One region of the Pseudomonas salmasensis genome, then DNA from elsewhere that is predicted to be linked to it. Evidence: predicted binding sites of a transcription regulator. Region 1 holds the regulator's gene; the other holds the start of a gene.
The links. The regulator sigma-54, encoded in region 1, starts transcription at its own class of promoters, with help from an activator protein. The targets are predictions, from matches to a motif close to ANTGGCATNNANNTTGCTNT.

Region 1 (5,387 bases):
AAAACCCTCCCTATTTTGCTCGGTCTGGGCGCAGCACTGGGAAGCGTGAGCGCCTGGGCTCTGCCGAACGATAGCCAGCAACCGATCCATATTTCGGCTGACGATGCACAGCTCGATGACAAGAAAGGTGTTGCTACCTACACCGGTGGCGTAATCATCACCCAGGGCTCGATGAAGATCACCGGCAACACGGTGACCCTGACGCGTACCCCCGCAGGCGACATTGACGTAGTGACGTCGGTGGGCAACCTGGCTTATTTCGAGCAGAAGCAGTCCGCCACCGACACCGGCCCGATGAAGGGTTACGGCAAGACCATCCAGTATCACGCCCAGCAGAATCGTATCGTACTGATCGACCAGGCCAAGGTACTGAGCCCCGACGGCAACTCGACCGAAGGTGAAAAGATCACCTATGACACCGTCAAGCAGATCGCCAACGCCGGTCGCGCCAACGGCTCCAAGGTCACTGCACCGCGCCCGCGCATCGACATGGTTATCCAGCCGAAGAAGAAGGCCGAGTAATGGCAACCCTGAAAGCCCAGCATCTGGCCAAGGCCTATAAAAGCCGCCAGGTGGTACGCGACGTCAGCCTGTCGATCGAGAGCGGCCAGATCGTCGGCCTGCTCGGCCCTAACGGTGCCGGCAAAACCACCTGCTTCTATATGATCGTCGGGCTGGTCCAGGCAGACCAGGGTCGCGTACTGATCGACGACCTGGACGTCAGCCACCAACCCATGCACGGTCGTGCACGGGCAGGTATCGGCTATCTCCCCCAGGAGGCGTCGATCTTCCGCAAACTGTCGGTAGCTGACAACATCATGGCGATCCTCGAGACCCGCAAGGAACTCGATCGCGACGGCCGCCGCCAGGAGCTGGAAAGCCTGCTGCAGGAATTCCACATCAACCACATTCGCGACAACCTCGGCATGAGCTTGTCCGGTGGTGAACGTCGTCGCGTGGAAATCGCCCGCGCCCTGGCGACCGCGCCGAAATTCATCCTGCTGGATGAACCGTTCGCCGGTGTCGACCCGATTTCGGTAGGCGACATCAAGCAGATCATCCATCACCTCAAGGCCAAAGGCATTGGGGTGCTGATCACGGACCACAACGTTCGCGAGACCCTCGATATCTGCGAAACCGCTTATATCGTCAACGATGGCCAGCTGATTGCCGAAGGCGATGCCGAGACTATCCTGGCTAACGAGCTGGTGAAGGAAGTGTACCTGGGTCACGAGTTCCGCCTGTAAACACAGGGGTATCGCGCTTTTCCCTGGAGCGCGCGGGAGTCAATAGAAACCTCGGTTTTTTTATTGTTACCGCGCTCTAGGCAAAGGCCCCGAGATCAGGCATATAATTTGCTTATGTTTGGCGCTCACGCGCCCTGTCGTGGATGGCGCATTGCGCCGGCGAATAAGGTGTTAAGCCCCTGCCATGAAACCATCGCTAGTCCTGAGAATGGGCCAGCAGCTGACGATGACACCGCAGCTGCAACAGGCCATCCGCCTGCTCCAATTGTCGACCCTGGACCTGCAACAGGAAATCCAGGAGGCCCTGGAGTCCAATCCGATGCTCGAACGCCAGGAAGAAGGCGACGACTTCGACAATGCAGATCCGCTGGCCGACAACATCGAGCAAAAACCCAATCCCGACGTGCAGGAACCCTCCTATCAGGAAACCGCCCCGACGGTGGATAACCTGGAGGAAGGCGACTGGAACGAACGCATTCCCAACGAGCTTCCCGTGGACACCGCGTGGGAAGACGTCTACCAGACCAGTGCCAGCAGCCTGCCAAGCAACGATGATGACGAGTGGGACTTCACCACCCGTACGTCGGTGGGCGAGAGCCTGCAGAGCCACTTGTTGTGGCAACTGAACCTGGCGCCGATGTCCGATACCGATCGCCTGATCGCGGTCACCCTGATCGATTGCATCAATAACCAGGGCTACCTGGACGAAACCCTCGACGAGATCCTCGAGGCCTTCGACCCGGAACTGGACATCGAACTGGACGAAATCGAAGCCGTCCTGCACCGCATCCAGCAATTCGAACCCGCCGGCATCGGTGCACGCACCCTCAGCGAGTGCCTGTTGCTGCAACTGCGCCAACTGCCGGCCAAGACGCCATGGCTCACCGAAGCGCAACGCCTGGTCAGTGATTACATCGACCTGTTGGGCAGTCGCGACTACAGCCAACTGATGCGCCGCATGAAGCTCAAGGAAGATGACTTGCGCCAGGTCATCGAGCTGGTGCAAAGCCTCAACCCCCGCCCAGGTTCGCAAATCGAATCCAGCGAAGCCGAATATGTGGTGCCCGACGTCATCGTGCGCAAGGACAACGAACGCTGGCTGGTGGAGCTGAACCAGGAGTCGGTACCGCGCCTGCGGGTCAACCCGCAATATGCAGGCTTTGTGCGCCGCGCTGACACCAGCGCCGACAACACCTTCATGCGCAACCAGTTGCAGGAGGCGCGGTGGTTCATCAAGAGCCTGCAAAGCCGCAACGAAACCCTGATGAAAGTCGCGACCCAGATCGTCGAGCACCAGCGCGGTTTCCTGGAATACGGCGACGAGGCCATGAAGCCTCTGGTGCTGCACGACATCGCCGAAGCCGTCGGTATGCACGAATCGACGATTTCCCGGGTCACCACGCAGAAATTCATGCATACCCCACGGGGTATTTATGAGCTGAAATACTTTTTCTCCAGCCACGTCAGCACCTCCGAAGGCGGCGAATGCTCGTCCACGGCGATCCGCGCGATCATCAAAAAACTGGTTGCCGCGGAAAATCAGAAAAAGCCGTTGAGTGACAGCAAGATCGCTGGTTTACTGGAGGCACAAGGCATTCAGGTCGCCCGTCGAACCGTCGCCAAGTACCGCGAGTCCCTTGGGATCGCGCCTTCCAGCGAGCGTAAGCGGTTGATGTGACGGGCGGGCCACAGCGTTCCAGTGGTGGGTATTCCTGCCCACCGCTTTATGCACTGGCAACGAAGGAGAAGCTGTATGCAAGTCAACATCAGTGGACACCAGCTGGAAGTCACCAAGCCCCTGCGTGAGTACACCGAGAGCAAACTGAACAAGCTTGCGGGGCATTTTGACAAGATCACCAACGTGCAGGTCATCATGGAGGTCGATAAGCTCAAGCAGAAAATCGAGGCCACCCTGCACGTACCGAATGCCAAGCTCGTCGCCAATGCGGAACATGAAGACATGTACGCGGCAATCGACTCGCTCTACGACAAGCTCGACCGCCAACTCATAAAGCATAAGGAAAAGAATCTGCACCTGATGCAAGGTACAGGTCGTTAACTCTCCCCCCATGATCCGACTTGAAACCATCCTGACCCCCGGCCGTTCACTCGTGAACGTGCCGGGCGGCAGCAAGAAAAAAGCCCTCGAACAAATTGCCAACCTGATCGCACGCGAAGTGCCGGATCTAGAGATGCAAGATGTCTTCGAGGCTCTGATTGCCCGTGAAAAACTCGGCTCAACCGGTTTTGGTAACGGCATCGCTATTCCCCACTGCCGCCTCAAAGGTTGCGAGACACCTGTGAGCGCGCTGATGCACCTGGACGCTCCGATTGATTTCGACGCCATCGACGGTGCCCCGGTTGACCTGCTGTTCGTTCTGCTGGTCCCGGAAGCGGCCACCGATGCGCACCTGGAACTGCTCCGGCAGATCGCCAGCATGCTTGACCGCAAGGATGTACGCGACAAACTGCGCAGCGCCTCCAGCAATGAAGCGTTGTACCAAGTTGTCCTGGATGAACAAAACGGGCAGTAATCATGCGTTTGATCATCGTCAGCGGTCGCTCCGGCTCGGGTAAGAGCACCGCCCTCAATGTGCTTGAGGACAACGGCTTCTATTGCATCGATAACCTGCCGGCCGGCCTGCTGCCAGAGCTGGCGGAACGTGCATTGATCCATACCGAATTGGCGCAGCCCCTGGTTGCGGTCTCGATTGACGCCCGCAACCTGCCCAGCCACCTCTCGCGGTTCCCGGAACTGTTGGAAGAAGTGCGTGCCAAGCACATTCATTGCGACGTGCTGTACCTGGATGCCGACGAAGAAACCCTGCTCAAGCGGTTCTCCGAAACTCGTCGACGTCACCCCCTCAGCAGTGCCAACCGCTCTCTGGCCGAAGCCATCGAGGATGAGACCAAACTGCTCGGGCCGATCATTGACCTGGCCGACCTGAAGATCAACACCACCAACCTGAACCTTTATCAGTTGCGCGATGCGATCAAGCTGCGCCTGCTGAACCAGCCTGAGCCGGGGACGGCGTTTTTGGTCGAGTCTTTTGGCTTCAAGCGCGGCATGCCGGTAGACGCCGACCTGGTGTTCGATGTGCGCTGCCTGCCCAACCCTTACTGGAAGCCGGAACTGCGCGATCAGTCGGGGTTGGACCAGCCTGTGGTCGACTACCTGGCCGCGCAACCAGACGTAGAAGAGATGTTCCAGGACATCTCCAGCTACCTGCTCAAATGGTTGCCGCGCTTTGCCGCCAGCAATCGGGCCTATGTCACCATTGCCATTGGCTGCACCGGCGGCCACCACCGCTCGGTCTATTTGACTGAACGGCTGGGCCAGGTGCTGCAACAAACCCTCAAGAACGTCCAGGTTCGCCACCGCGACCTTAGCTGAAAGGAACACCTGCGCGATGCCTGCTCTGGAAATTGAAATCATCAACAAGCTGGGCCTGCACGCCCGGGCGTCGGCTAAATTCGTTGGAGTGGCCGGGCGGTTCCCCTGCCAGATCCGTGCTGGGCGCACGCCGCAAAGCATGGTCGATGGCAAAAGCATCATGGCGATGATGATGTTGGCGGCCGGCAAAGGCACCAAGATCCACCTGAGCACCGAAGGCGAGCAAGAAGACGAAGCAATGGCCGCACTGGTCGAGTTGATCAACAACTACTTCGACGAAGGCGAATAACCCCTACTGTAGGAGCGAGCTTGCTCGCGAAAAACGTCAACGATAACGCGGGCATCCTGGTTTAACGCAGTGCTCTCAGGTTTTTCGCGAGCAAGCTCGCTCCTACATAGATAAAGCCATCCTCAGCCCAACGCCGTATCCATCACCATCATCAAGCAAAACCCGAGGCACAGCCCGAGGCTGGCGAGCTTTTCATGACCATTGCGGCGCGACTCGGGGATGACTTCGTGAGTCACCACCAGCAACATTGCCCCGGCGGCCAGCGCTAGACCCAACGGCAACAACACTTCGGCAAGGCTCACCAGCCATGCGCAGAGCACCGCGAATACCGGTTCAACCAAGCCTGAGGCAGCGCCAATCAGGAAGGCCTTGACCCGCGACATTCCCGCTCCCACCAATACCAACGCAATCACCAGCCCTTCGGGGACATCCTGCAAGGCAATGCCCATGGCAAGGC
Region 2 (5,387 bases), 2.6 Mb from region 1:
CATGAAGTTGGCATCGGTCAGCATGCCCGGATTGTCACCCTTGAACTGTGCATACCTGGCCGCTTGCTTTAATTCATCCTTGGAGAGACTAAGTTCGAAGCCGTCGCGCATCTTCACGTGATAACCGTCTGCCGTCTCTTTTACCTCCTTGAAAACGTCGGTGGGTTTCTGGCCAAACTTCATCATGGCGCCCTTTATCGCTGACACCGTGACGCAGTTGCCATCGGGCCCCTGGCTGAATCCGCTCCAGATGTTGTCCGGCTTTTTCCCTGGGTTACTTTGATCAGGCTTGTAGTTGAAGTGCTTGGAGCCTTCGGTAATCGGCAGATTACTCATGGGCTCACTGGGCCCGAAATTGCCGGGGCTTGGCCTGCCACCACCGCCTCCACCTCCCCCACCTGGCGACACGCCAGGAGAAGGTGGCGAAGGTGTGGGTGATGTATCGTCGGTTTCCGGAAACCATTCCTTCATCAGGCGGCGCAGCATCTCCAGCCAGGAGACGTCTGCCTCCGCCATCAACGCCTGCATGATCTCTTTGAATTTTTCGTCACCCAGCTCTTCGCGCTTCTCGTTCAGTTTGTCGCGAAGGTCTTGGACGGTCTGGCTCTTGGATGTTTGTTCGGCATCCCTTAGTTCGCTGAGCAGTTGCCTGACCGACTCTGTGTCAGCTGCGTGATCTTTCCCAGGTTCTTCTGACTGACTTTTGCGTCCATATAGGCCGGCGTCATAGTTATTCAGGACAAACCAATGGCTGCCCGCTGGAGCCCCTTCCCACTGCCTGTACATCGCCATGCCTCTCTCCCGATGGTCCGTGGGCGAGATGCGCCCGTGCCCCCGTGCGTGGCGCATTGGGCGTTGGGCGTTCCAGCAGCAAGGCGAGATGAAACAGGCGGTAAACTAGTAATGCGCGCATAAAAAAAAGCCCCTCAATCGAGGGGCTTTTTTGTGTGCAGGTATTTGAGCAGCGGTATCAGGTCATCTGAATGATGGTCTGCATGATGGTGCTTTGGGTGGAGATGGTCTTGGCGTTCGCCTGATAGTTGCTCTGGGCCTTGATCAGGTCCACCAGCTCGTTGGTCAGGTTGACGTTGGAGTTCTCCAGGGAGTTGGCCACGATCGAACCCAGGGTACCGGCCTGCGGGTTGTCATAACCCGGCTGGCCCGAGGCGAAGGTCTCTTTCCAGGTGGTTGCACCGGCTGGCTGCAGACCCTGCTCGTTGTTGAAGCTGGCCAGGGAGATCTGGCCGATGGCCTTGCTCTGCTGGTTGCTGAAGGTGGCGAACAGGACGCCGCTGCCGTCGATCTTCAGGCCGGTGATCTGGCCGGTGGCATAGCCATCGGTGACCGGAGGGTTACGGTAGGTGGCCGAGTTGTATTGGGTAATGTTAGCCATGTTGATGGCGATACCGCCTGGGTTGGCATCCGCACCGTTAGCCTTCCATACGCCGTCAGTCACCTTGCCGGGAACCCAGCCGGCAACGGTCAGGGTCTTGTCGGACACACCGTTGGTGACGACGGTAGTCAGATTGCCAGCGCCATCAAAGGTCAATGTCGACGGCACAGGTGGCGTCGAAGGGGTGCCGGTCGGTGCCGAACCATCAGGGTTGCGACCGTCGATCAGGGTATAGGCATTCCACTTGTTGCCGTCGGTTTTCACCAGGTACTGCACCATCGGGTGTGCGTTACCTTGGGAGTCGTACAAGGTGGTGCTGTACTGGGTGGTGAAAGTTTCGGTCTTGGTTGGATCAAACGGCTTGGCCGTCTGGTCGATCACCGGCTCCGAGGAGTTCAGGTTGCTGCTGGAGTCGACCTTGGTGGACGCTTTCGGCGGCAGGTTAGTCAGGTTCAGTTGCAGGTCGACCAAGCCACCCTTGGTAATCTTGCCATTATCGTCTGCGGCATACCCTTGCAGGCGGGAAGTGCCGGTGTTGTTGGTGATGTAGCCGTCTTTGTCCGCACGGAAAGCACCGCTGCGGGTGTACTCCAGCGAACCGTCGCTGCCCTTCTGTACGAAGAAACCACCACCCTGGATCGCCATGTCGAGGATGCCGCCGCTGCCGTTGACGTCGCCCTGGGTGAACTGCTGGGACACCGCCGCCAGGTTCACGCCGTTGCCGATGCTGTTCTGGCCGGTGCCCAGTTTGGAAGCCGCGTAGATATCGGCGAATTCCGCACGAGATGACTTGAAGCCAGTGGTCGCGACGTTGGCGATGTTGTTGCCGGTCACGTCCAGTTGTTTGTTGGCCGCATAGAGGCCGCTAAGGCCGATATTAAAAGACATGTTTCTCTCCCTCTGCCGTATTTAGCCGGCTCTATGTACCGATAGTCTGAATTTGCGACAGCTTGACGCTGCCCATGCCGCCTGCAAGGTTGAGCAGCATTTCGCCGCCGGTCTTGCTCAGGGTCACGCTGGTGACCGTGGCGGGCAGCGAAGTGGTCAAGGCCACTGCGTCGCCTTTATCGTTCTTGGTGGTGGCGTTAAAGGTGTAGGTGCCCGCTGGGGCGACCTCGCCCTTGTCGTTCTTGCCATCCCAGATAAAGCTCTGGGTACCGGCACTCTGGGCGCCCATGTCAACGGTGCGCACCACATTGCCGTCTTTGTCGGTGATCTTGACGGAGACATTGCCCACCGCCGAGGTTACTGCCACCGAACCGGTCATGCTCTTGCTGGTATCCACCATGGCCTTGTCGGTCTGGATGATGATCGAGCGCCCCACCAGCGACGAAGCCTGCAGCGCCTGCGACGAGCTGAAGTTGCTGGAGATGTTGTTCACCGAGTCGTTCAGGGTGTTGATGCCTTCCAGGCTGCTGAACTGTGCGAGCTGCGCGACGAACGCGCCGTTGTCCTGGGGCGACAGCGGGTTCTGGTTTTTCAGTTGGGTGACGAGCAGTTGCAGGAACGCATCCTTGCCCAGCGACTGGTTGCCCGTCGCCGTCTTGGACGCGTCGCTGACGCTGCTGTTGTTCGTCGCGGTCTTGACCTTGGAATTGAAAAGGTCCTGAACCGCCGTGTTGTTAGACGTATCAACGATGGCCATTATTTGGCGCCCCTTATCACTGACCCAGGGTCAGGACCTTCTGCATCATGGTTTTGGCGGTGTTCATCATTTCCGCGTTGGTCTGGAACGAGCGACTGGCGGAGATCATGTCAGCCATTTCCTCGACCACGTTGACGTTGGGGTAGTAGACGTAACCCTTTTCGTTCGCGGCCGGATGGTTGGGCTCGTAACGGGCCTCCAGGTTGCTCTGGTCTTCGACCACGCCCAACACCTGCACGCCGGAGCCGGCGGCGTCCTGGTTCTGGAACAACGATTCGCTGCCGCCCGCCTGGCCACCCTGGAACATGGTGGCGAACACCGGGTGACGGGCGCGATACGTCTGGTCAATGCTCGAAGAGACGGTCTCGGCGTTGGCGATGTTACTGGCGACGGTGTTCAAACGCGTGGTCTGCGCGCTCATGCCACTGCCGGCAATATTGAAAACACTGGACAGGGACATGGCTTACTCTCCACGCAGGGCTGACATCAGCCCTTTGAATTTGCTGTTGAGCAGGGTGAAGCTGGCCTGGAAGTTCACCGAGTTTTCGGCGTAGTTCGATTGCTCCAGCTGGGCGTCGACGGTGTTCTGGTCGATCGACGGCTGCATCGGCGTGCGATACAGCAGCGACTCGTCACCATTGCCCAGACCCTGCGCTTCGATATGACGGTTGTTGGTCATGTTCAAGGCGAAGGTGCCGTTCTTGGTCTTGTCCTGTTGTGCGGCGAGCACGGCGGAGAAATCCAGGTCCCGAGCCTTGTAGTTCGGGGTGTCGGCGTTGGCAATGTTGTTGGCCAGGACTTCGGCACGCTGGGCGCGGAAGCCCAGGGCTTGTTCGTGGATACCGAGCGCTTTATCGAAGCTGATGCTCATGGCGGAAACCTTTAGGCTGACCTGCTGTTCGTTAGCAGGGTTAAAGCAAGGTGCATGCCAAACTTGCGAAAGCCCGTATATCAAGGGTTTCGAGGGGAGTTGCCGGCGACTCTGCCAGAAAAGCGGCAAGCGATTTCCGCGTAGTGCCAGTAAAGCGGCAATGGGGCTTGCCGCTTTACTCGAGCTTGCCGAGAAAACAAATGTGGGAGCTGGCTTGCCTGCGATGGCGCAGTACCTGCCGACCTATTCATCGACTGACACACCGCCATCGCGGGCAAGCCCGGCTCCCACAGTTCTATTGCCTACACCCAGGCTTACTTGGCCTGGTAGATGATCCCAGGGCTGCATTGCACCATCTGGAAGTGATCCGGCAGCCCATTGAGCGCCTCGGAAGCCCCAAGGAACAGATACCCTCCACGCTTGAGGGTGCCGTGGATGCGCAACAGGATGTCTTTTTTCACTTCAGCCGAGAAATAGATCAGCACGTTGCGGCAGAACACCATGTCGAACTTGCCCAGGCTGGCGTAGCTGTCGAGCAGGTTGAACGAACGGAATTCGACGCGGTTCTTGATCGGCGCCTTGATCGCCCAACGCCCTGCCCCTTTGGGATCGAAGTAGCGTTGCAGGCGTTCCTGGGACAAGCCTCGGCCCAGGGCCAGGCTGTCGTACTCACCGGTCTTGCAGTTGGTGAGCATGGTGCCGGACAAGTCCGTGGCCACAATTTGCGCGCCGGCTTTCAACTGGCCCATGTTGGTTCGCTCGAACTCGTCAATGGACATCGAGATCGAGTACGGCTCCTGCCCCGAGGAACAGGCCGCCGACCAGATACGCAGGCGCTGGCCCGGGCTGGCTTTGATGGCTTCCGGCAACACTTTGTTCTTGAGCACTTCAAAGGGATAGGTATCACGAAACCATAGGGTTTCGTTGGTGGTCATGGCATCGACCACCATTTCCTTGAGCCCGCTGCGCGGCTGCCCCTGGATCCGCTGAACCAACTCACCCAGGGACTTGATGCCCTGCTGCTCCATCAGCTTGTTGAGACGGCTGGATACCAGGTACTGCTTGTTTTCACCGAGCAATATGCCACAGGCTTTTTCCAGGAAGACCCGGAACTGTTCGAAATCCAAATTACCCGTAGACAATGATGCCGCCTCTTAAATCGTGTGACCGCCGGGGGACATCCCCTAGCCGTGATCTGCTGCCTTGATCCGGTCGACTACCCGGGATGCGAGGTCATCAGGACGGAACTTGGCCAGAAAGTCATCCGCACCGACCTTCTTGACCATTGCCTGATTGAATACCCCCGACAACGAAGTATGCAGGATGATGTGCAATTTTTGCATGCGTGGATCGTTACGTATCTCGGCCGTGAGCGTGTAGCCATCCATTTCTGGCATCTCGATGTCAGAGATCATCATCAAGAATTCTTCTTCGGGCTTCTTGCCTTCGTCCGCCAACTTGCGCAGGTAATCCAGGGC

Region 2: a site for sigma-54 is predicted at 3,952-3,971, ahead of flgB (flagellar basal body rod protein FlgB). Genes of this name have one in related genera too.

The regions. Positions count from the first base shown of each region.
Region 1 is NZ_CP077083.1:4,577,155-4,582,541, reverse strand. It holds gene lptA (lipopolysaccharide transport periplasmic protein LptA) at 1-522, shown strand, start outside; gene lptC (LPS export ABC transporter periplasmic protein LptC) at 1-2, shown strand, start outside; gene lptB (LPS export ABC transporter ATP-binding protein) at 522-1,247, shown strand; gene HU731_RS20510 (RNA polymerase factor sigma-54) at 1,432-2,925, shown strand; gene hpf (ribosome hibernation-promoting factor, HPF/YfiA family) at 3,001-3,306, shown strand; gene ptsN (PTS IIA-like nitrogen regulatory protein PtsN) at 3,317-3,781, shown strand; gene rapZ (RNase adapter RapZ) at 3,784-4,641, shown strand; gene HU731_RS20490 (HPr family phosphocarrier protein) at 4,658-4,930, shown strand; gene HU731_RS20485 (ZIP family metal transporter) at 5,053-5,387, opposite strand, start outside.
Region 2 is NZ_CP077083.1:1,994,298-1,999,684, forward strand. It holds gene HU731_RS08740 (hypothetical protein) at 1-792, opposite strand, end outside; gene flgE (flagellar hook protein FlgE) at 971-2,281, opposite strand; gene flgD (flagellar hook assembly protein FlgD) at 2,313-3,038, opposite strand; gene flgC (flagellar basal body rod protein FlgC) at 3,055-3,498, opposite strand; gene flgB (flagellar basal body rod protein FlgB) at 3,502-3,909, opposite strand; gene cheR (protein-glutamate O-methyltransferase CheR) at 4,224-5,051, opposite strand; gene HU731_RS08770 (chemotaxis protein CheV) at 5,094-5,387, opposite strand, start outside.